Regions from separate parts of the Proteiniborus sp. DW1 genome, predicted to be linked through region 2. Evidence: predicted binding sites of a transcription regulator. Region 2 holds the regulator's gene; the other holds the start of a gene.
What was found. Region 2 encodes LexA, which represses DNA repair genes until DNA is damaged. Its sites were predicted from a motif close to CNAACANNTGTTNG; they were not measured.
Positions count from the first base shown of each region.

Region 1: a site for LexA is predicted at 1,704-1,717, ahead of DW1_RS00495 (putative DNA modification/repair radical SAM protein). Genes of this name have one in related genera too.

Region 1 covers NZ_FMDO01000003.1:79,670-83,893, reverse strand. Annotated here, with positions in the region: gene DW1_RS00500 (TIGR03915 family putative DNA repair protein) at 1-337, opposite strand, end outside; gene DW1_RS00495 (putative DNA modification/repair radical SAM protein) at 339-1,646, opposite strand; partial or broken gene DW1_RS16000 (hypothetical protein) at 1,928-2,296, shown strand; gene DW1_RS00485 (MATE family efflux transporter) at 2,559-3,902, shown strand; gene DW1_RS00480 (bacteriohemerythrin) at 4,219-4,224, shown strand, end outside.
Region 2 covers NZ_FMDO01000036.1:8,321-12,544, reverse strand. Annotated here, with positions in the region: gene DW1_RS08985 (tyrosine recombinase XerC) at 601-1,557, shown strand; gene DW1_RS08980 (LysM peptidoglycan-binding domain-containing protein) at 1,659-1,961, opposite strand; gene lexA (transcriptional repressor LexA) at 2,116-2,739, shown strand; gene DW1_RS08970 (methionine gamma-lyase family protein) at 2,800-4,110, opposite strand.

The DNA.
Region 1 (4,224 bases), on a different contig from region 2:
CTAAAACTGTATCATTTTTTAGATTTTTGTCTATATCTTTTCCAACTTTCCATCCTAATCTTAGATACTTATAAATTAAAGTTCCTCTATCTTCTCTTTCAGATATAAAAACATAGAAGCAGTTTTTTAGAGCAAACTCTGAAATCTTTGTCTTTATTGATGTGTAAACCTTTTTTGCCTTTTCTTCATCTGTTTCGATATGTACCTTTTCAACTAAAAAGCTCTGCTGAGGGCTATCCTGTGATAGTATTTCATCTGGCAATTCTTTTCTATAGTAGGCTTCATATATAGCAGTTAGTAGCCCATCAAAGCTTCCATCAAATATGTATTGTAGCATTCTAAAACTCCCCCGTTATTGTTGATACTATATCATTTGTAGGTAGTAACTGAGGATATACGGAAAACAATGAAAGCTGTTCTCCTGCTGGGTTAAATCCATTATTATTTGAGCTAAACAATAGACTGTTTCTAATGTCTAAAGAATTCATGCTTTTTATGCCGTAGTGCTTCCCGCTACAAGTTATAAAATATCTAGCTCTCTTTAAAACTACTCCAAGCTTCTTCAAATCTTCATAGTTCAGTGACCCAAACTTTCTAGCAGAAATTATTCTTCTAGCAGATCTGACTCCTATACCCGGAACTCTTAATAAAAGATAATAATCTGCCTTATTTATCTCTACAGGAAACAGTTCAATATTCCTCAGTGCCCAATCACACTTAGGATCAAGAGCTAAATCAAAATCAGGCTTTTCATCGGTAAGAATCTCGCTAGCATTATATCCATAAAATCTCAATAGCCAGTCTGCTTGGTAAAGCCTATTCTCTCTAACTAATGGCGGAGAAGCAAGGACCGGAAGATTAGGATGCTTAGATACTGGTATAAAAGCTGAATAATATACTCTTTTAAGTCTAAATCCTTTATATAATGATTCTGAAAGTCTAAGTATCTTTAGGTCACTATCTTGAGTTGCACCTATAATAAGCTGAGTGGTTTGCCCAGCAGGAACAAAATTTTGAGAGTATTTAAATTTTTGTCTTTCTTCTACTGCCTGATGTATCCTTGAATTAATAAAACTCATAGGCTTAATGATAGCATTTTTCTTTTTTTGTGGTGCCAATAGCTTCAGGCCTTCATCAGAAGGCAATTCAATATTTACACTCATCCTATCTACATAAGTACCTGCTTTTTCAATTAAGGTCTTATCTGCACCTGGTATTGCTTTTAGATGAATATATCCGTTAAATTTATAGTCCTCCCTAAGCCTTTTAACTGCACTGGTCAAAAGCTCCATTGTATAGTTTGGGCTCTTATATACAGCCGAGCTTAAGAAAAGCCCTTCAATATAGTTTCTCTTATAAAAATTAATAGTTAAATCCGCTACCTCATCGGGGGTAAAGGCTGCTCTAGGTACATCATTTGAAGCTCTGTTTATACAGTAGGCACAATCATATATGCAATAATTGGTGAAAAGTATTTTAAGTAGTGATATACATCTGCCATCATCTGCCCAACTATGACAAATACCACATTCACTAGTACTGCCTATCTCTCCTTTTTTTCCTTTCCTATTGCTACCACTAGATGAACAAGATACATCATATTTAGCTGCATCAGATAATATTTTAAGCTTATTAAGCATATCCATAGCATCACTCCAAACCTTTGCTTGTTATCAATATTTTACCACTAAATTTTAATTTTGCAAACATATGTTCGTATGTTTTTTCTTCTATCTCCTATTCTCCAATAATATTAGATCTTTTAAAAAATCCATATCAACCGATCATTAAATAATTTAAATAAATAATTAATTTTATTTAGTATTAGCTTGACATTATTAAGGTGTAATAGTAATATAGTCTAAAGGATATATTATCCAATTCTCCTAATACATATAGTTATGTATGGTAATTTGACTACCGATGGGTAATATCATTTAATCTGCCTCTAACAGGAAGTGCCTCAGCAGAATATGACAAAGTACCTTCCTTAGCTCCTAAATACTTAAAGATAGCTTCCAGCGGCAAGACATTAAAAGAGCTTCTAAATGGCCAGCTAGCAGTGGCAGTTCTAATAGCTTCTGGCGGCGACTTCACTGCAGAAGGAGTATTTGGTACACCTGTTCAACTGGCTTTCTTAACTGATGGAGAAAGACTAATAGGAAGACTTCCTGAGTTAACTATTTCAGGAGATGTATATACAATGTTTGGGGATGACTTTATTGGACGCTCTGAGGATAAGGCTTTTGTAGGTCAAAAAGCTTTAGCGATTAATTTAGATGTGAAGTATATTTAGTTTTATAATGGCGGGTTAGACTTTTTCTTATAAGTCTGACCCGCTATTTTTTCCAAAAGAAATTCAAGTGAACATGGTAATATACTTATGGATTGATTGTAGTTAGCCTATCATAATATAATTATAGTATAATAGATATTACTTAAGTAGATTAGACCATAGCTTAGGTAAAAAGATAATAGGCGTTATTAATAATGGCACTATAAACTACTATAACTACTCAAGATAAACTGAGAGCAAATTAACTAGGGAGATGAGAAAATTGAAGCAAATAGAACAGGATTTAACTGAAGGGAGCATTTATAAATCACTTATTAGTTTTTCAATTCCTTTTATAATAGCAAATTTGATACAGGCTTTATATGGTACAGCAGACCTGTTAGTTGTAGGTCTGTTTACAGATACTGCAGGCCTATCATCTGTAGCTGTTGGCACACAAGTTATGCAAATTGTAAATGGGCTAATAACAGGGCTTACTATGGGAGGAACTATTCTCATTGGTCAGTACTATGGGGCAAAGAAAAATAAAGATACATCTGAAACAATAGGCAATATGCTGTGCTTAGGAGTATTTGTATCACTGCTTATAACTGGTTTAATGCTTTTAATAACCAAACCTTTGCTCAATATTTTAAGAACACCAACAGAAGCTTATATAGATGCTATGAAGTATGTAATTATATGTTCTAGCGGAGTTGTATTTATAACTGGTTATAACTCTATAAGCGCTATACTTAGAGGACTAGGAGACTCTAAAAGACCAGTATATTTTATTGCTATAGCTTGTGTATTTAATATAGTTTTAGATTTAACTTTTGTAGGATTATTTGATATGAGAGCTGCAGGTGCTGCTTTGGCTACTGTACTTTCACAGGGAATTAGTATGGTTTTAGCAATAGTTTATCTATCTAGGAGAAAATTTATATTTGAGTTTAAAAAAGAGAATTTTATTATTAAAAAAGATAAAATACTGACGCTATTAAAAGTCGGAGCTCCTTTATCTTTACAAGAAGTATTACTTTGGGCTTCTTTCTTAGTTATAGCCGGCATTGCAAATAGTATGGGGGTAGCAGAGTCAGCAGCAGTAGGTATAGTTGCTAAATTTGAGGTGTTTTCAATGCTTCCACCTATGGCAATATCATATGCTCTAGCGGCACTAACTGCTCAAAATGTAGGAGCAAATAAACCAGAAAGGGCTGCTAAAGCATTAAAAATAAGTATACTAATGTCTTTTATATGCTCATTATTTTTCCTTGCATGGACCCAATTACATCCTCAATCTATAATGGGAATATTTAAAGCAGATTCAGATGTAATAAAATCAGGAAGCCTATATTTTAAAACCTATAGTATAGATTTTATGCTAGTTGCTATTAAGTTTAATCTAAATGGATATTTAAATGGATGTGGAAAAACTAACTTTACAATGATAAATGGAACATTGTCATCTATATTAGTCAGAATTCCAGTAGCATTTTTAATGGTATTAGTACTCCAAAAAGGCTTAATAGGATTAGGTTTATCCGCACCAATAGCCTCTGTAACATCTATAACAGTATCCATTATATATATGAAAATAAATAAATTGAAAGAAAATTTAATTTAATATAGCACTTTTTTATAACAAGCTATATAATGGATATTAATTAGCTAAGACATGCTGCTGCATGAGGAGAATGTTGTATAGAGATAAGGTGTTATGAACAAAGCTTTATTTTTTTATTATGTATTGAATCTCAAAAATATCTAAATAACTCTCTAATAGTTTTCGCTTGTCCTATAAATAGTTACATCACAAATATATTTTGATTATATTATAACTTTTTAATGATTATTTATGCTTTTTTGGGATAGAAAAATGGTATAATTTATTATATATTTATATCATTATATGAATTATAATTCAAAATGGGGAGATTTATATGATG
Region 2 (4,224 bases):
ATTATTAGGTTATCTATAATCATAAAGTTAACATAATTATATTATGTTAACTTTATGTAAGTGTTTTAAAATATACAAGGCTTTTATAGCATAGTATTATATAAACAAGTAAAGTCATTTTATAAAAAAGTATTCATATTATTTTATAGAAAAAACAAAAATAATAAGTGATTTATCAAAAATCATCATTTTTTATAAATCACAAAAATACCGGCTCTAAATTTGAGAAATAAAGACGTTATTTTTGCTTACTAATGGTTTTATATCATAACATATAAAATTATGCTTAAAAACGATTTAAAACGCTAATTGTTGATAATTTGCTTCAAAAAAATTAATATCATAGGATCTTGAAATTTTTAATTGAGAAACATAATTCAGCAGCAATTTTGGCCATAAATCATTAAAAATATAGATTTAAAATATAGACTTTAAGCAAATTATTAATAATAGTCATGATTGTTAATTATATTTCTAAAGCAAACATTATATAAAAGCTCAGAATTCAATAAAATTATTCTTAATTTAAGAAGGATTTCTCTAAAAAATGTAGAATATAATTATACAAAATGTATATTTTGTATAATTTGAGGTGAAAAAATGGACAACTTACCAATAGTATTAGAAGATTTCTTAAATTACACAGAAACCATTAAGGGAAAATCCGAAAATACCGTAAAAGAATACTTTTTCGATTTGCGTACTTTCTTTAGATTTCTTAAAATTCGCTATAAGCTTGTAGATAAAAATACACCATTTGATGAAATTGATATTTCCGATGTTGACGAACAATTGATTAAGAGAGTTAATTTACAGGACCTATATGCTTTCATATCTTTTGTAGATAAGGAACGTAACAATAAAAATTATGCTAAAGCTCGTAAAGTCGCTAGCATTAGGTCCTTCTTTAAATTCTTACATTCTAAGCTCAGAATCATTGATTATAATCCTGCCTTGGATTTAGAGTCGCCAAAGACACGCACTAGACATCCTGTTTATCTTTCTCTTGAAGAAGCAGAAAACTTATTAGACTCTATTGATGGTCCATTTAAAGAGAGAGATTATGCTATTATTACCCTTTTTCTAAATTGTGGTTTGAGATTATCCGAGCTTGTTAGTATAGATGTAGATAAAATCAAGGGCGATACATTAACTGTTGTTGGTAAAGGTGATAAGGAACGTACTATTTATTTAAATGAAGCATGTCTTCATGCTATTAATGAATATTTACGTGTTAGACCTACAGAAGGAATTAAAACACCTAACGCCCTTTTCTTGAGCAACAGAAAAACCAGAATCAGTAATAAGACAGTTCAATATTTAGTAAAAAAGTATTTAAAAAATGCAGGATTAGATACTGAAATGTATTCGACTCACAAATTAAGACATACTGCTGCTACTCTTATGTATAAGTATGGAAATGTTGATATCAGAGCTTTACAGCAAATATTAGGTCATGAAAATGTATCTACTACACAAATATATACTCATTTAGATGACGATAGATTAAGAAAAGCTGTCAAGAGTAATCCTTTATCCAATAAAAACCGTTCTTGAATGTCTTAAAAATCATATTCTCTGCTATTTTTATTAATATATAAAGAAATAGACCTTTGATAGTTAATGGTCTATTTCTTTAACTAAAACTAATTCATTTTTTAGTATGTAGGAATCTTAATAACACTACCTGCTTTTATACTAGCAGATTTCATATTATTCATCTCCATAATTTCTTGAACAATAATTCTAACATCCTTATTATAGGGGTTATTTCTCTTGGCAATCTCCCATAAAGTATCTCCAGACAATATGGTCATCTCAATGTATTTACCATCATTTGAGCTATAAGCTAAATTTAGCTTCCATAACCCAGTAAATATTATGGTAAAAATAATAAACACAATAGTTAAAAAAATAGTAAATCTCTTTTTATTAACAATTCTTACTTTTCTTTTTCCCATTTTAATACCTCCAAAGAACATTTGTTCGTTAACTTAATTATAATTCGAACACACGTTCCTGTCAATAGGTTTTTGAAAAAAATCGAACGAATGTTTGCTATTTATAATTTTTTATGATATAATAACATCAAATACTTTATTGAGGGGTGCCAAAATGTATGAAGATTTATCGTCAATACAGCTAAAAATACTTGAATTTATTAAGAAGGAGATTTTTTCTAAAGGCTATCCTCCTGCAGTAAGGGAAATATGTAAAGCAGTAGGATTAAAATCTACTTCTACTGTTCATGCCCATCTTGAAAAATTAGAAAAAAAAGGATATATAAGAAGAGACCCTACTAAACCAAGAGCAATTGAGATTTTAGATAGAACTGATAGTATTATCCCATTTCCAAGAAGAGAAATTATTAATGTTCCCATTGTAGGTAAAGTCACTGCAGGTGAACCTATTCTTGCAGTAGAAAATATAGAAGATACCTTTCCTCTCCCTATTGAATTTGTAGAAAACGATTCTGTATTTATGTTAAAAGTAAGAGGAGAAAGTATGATAGAAGCAGGTATTCTTGACGGAGACTTAGTACTTGTTAAACAACAAAACACTGCAATTAATGGCGACATAGTTGTTGCTCTTCTCGAAGAAGAAGCTACCATTAAGAGATTTTTTAAAGAAAAGGATCATATACGTCTTCAACCGGAAAATCAATTTATGGATCCCATTATTACTAAGGATGTCTCAATCTTAGGAAAAATCATTGGTGTATACCGTAAAATAAAGTAAATAGCCAAAGTCTTTGATTTTGTGCTAGTCACTTTTATACAGGCTAAAATAAAAAGCTGGCTAATAAACCAGCTTTTCTTTATCTATCAAATTATTTTTATATAAGTTGTTTAAACTCATCATAACACCTAACTTACAGTGGTTATAAGTTAGCCCTCCCTGATAATATGCAAAGTAAGGCTCTCTCATTGGAGCATCTGCGCTTAATTCTATAGATGAACCTTGTACAAAAGCTCCCGCTGCCATTATTACCTCATCCTCATATCCAGGCATCTTCCAAGGCTCAGGAGATACATAAGAATCAACTGGTGAAGCACTTTGTATACCTTGACAATACTTAATTACTTTTTCCCTAGACTTAAATTCAATTCCTTGAATTATATCACTTCTCTTATCTTCTGTATCAGGTACAACTCTAAAGCCTAACCCTTTATATACTAAGGCATTTAATAAAGCTCCTTTAAATGCTTCTCCAACTATCATAGGAGCCAAAAATAAACCTTGAAGAGTATTTCTTGTCATTCCAAAGGTTAATCCACATTCCTTTCCTATACCTGGTGCAGTGCTTCTATTAGCAACAAGTTCAATTAAATCTTTTCTTCCTACAACATAGCCACCTGATAAAGATATACCTCCTCCAGGGTTTTTTATAAGAGAGCCAGCCATTATATCTGCCCCTACATTTGTAGGTTCGACTGTTTCAATAAACTCTCCATAACAGTTATCTACCATAATAATTAAATCTTTGTTGAAAGCTTTAATCTTATCTATGGCATATTTTATTTCATCTATTGTCAAAGCCTTTCTATCACTATATCCAGTAGATCTTTGAATCATAACTATTTTAGTCTTATCTGTTACAGATGCTAATGATTTTTCTATATCAATTTTTCCATTTGAATCTAAAGGGACCTCATTGTATTTTATTCCATATTCAATAAATGTACCTTTTTCATTGCCCCTTATACCTATTACCTTTTGTAAGGTATCATATGGACTTCCAGTGATTACAAGAAGCTCATCCCCAGGTCGTAGAATTCCAGACAAGGTAAGAGTAATTGCATGTGTTCCTGATACAATAGTTGGCCTTACTAAAGCATCCTCGGTACCAAAAACATAAGAATAAATTTCTTCTACCTTTTCTCTTCCAATATCATCGTAACCATAGCCTGTTGTCCAATTGAAATGAGTAGCATTGAGCTTAGCCTCTTGCATTGCATGTATGATTTTATACTGATTATATTCTTTAACTTTTTCAATCATATCCATATATTTTTCTTTCAATACCTTATCCTTACTTTCAACATACTCAATAATAATATTGTCTATGCCATATTGTTTACATAATATATTTCTCGTATACTCGTTCATTAAATCACCTTCTAATAATATTGTCTTATGTATTGTAACACATGAAAATCTTAGATTCAATTAGTTATATAGTAAAATTCCTATTGTACAACTCAACTGATGAATAACTCCCAA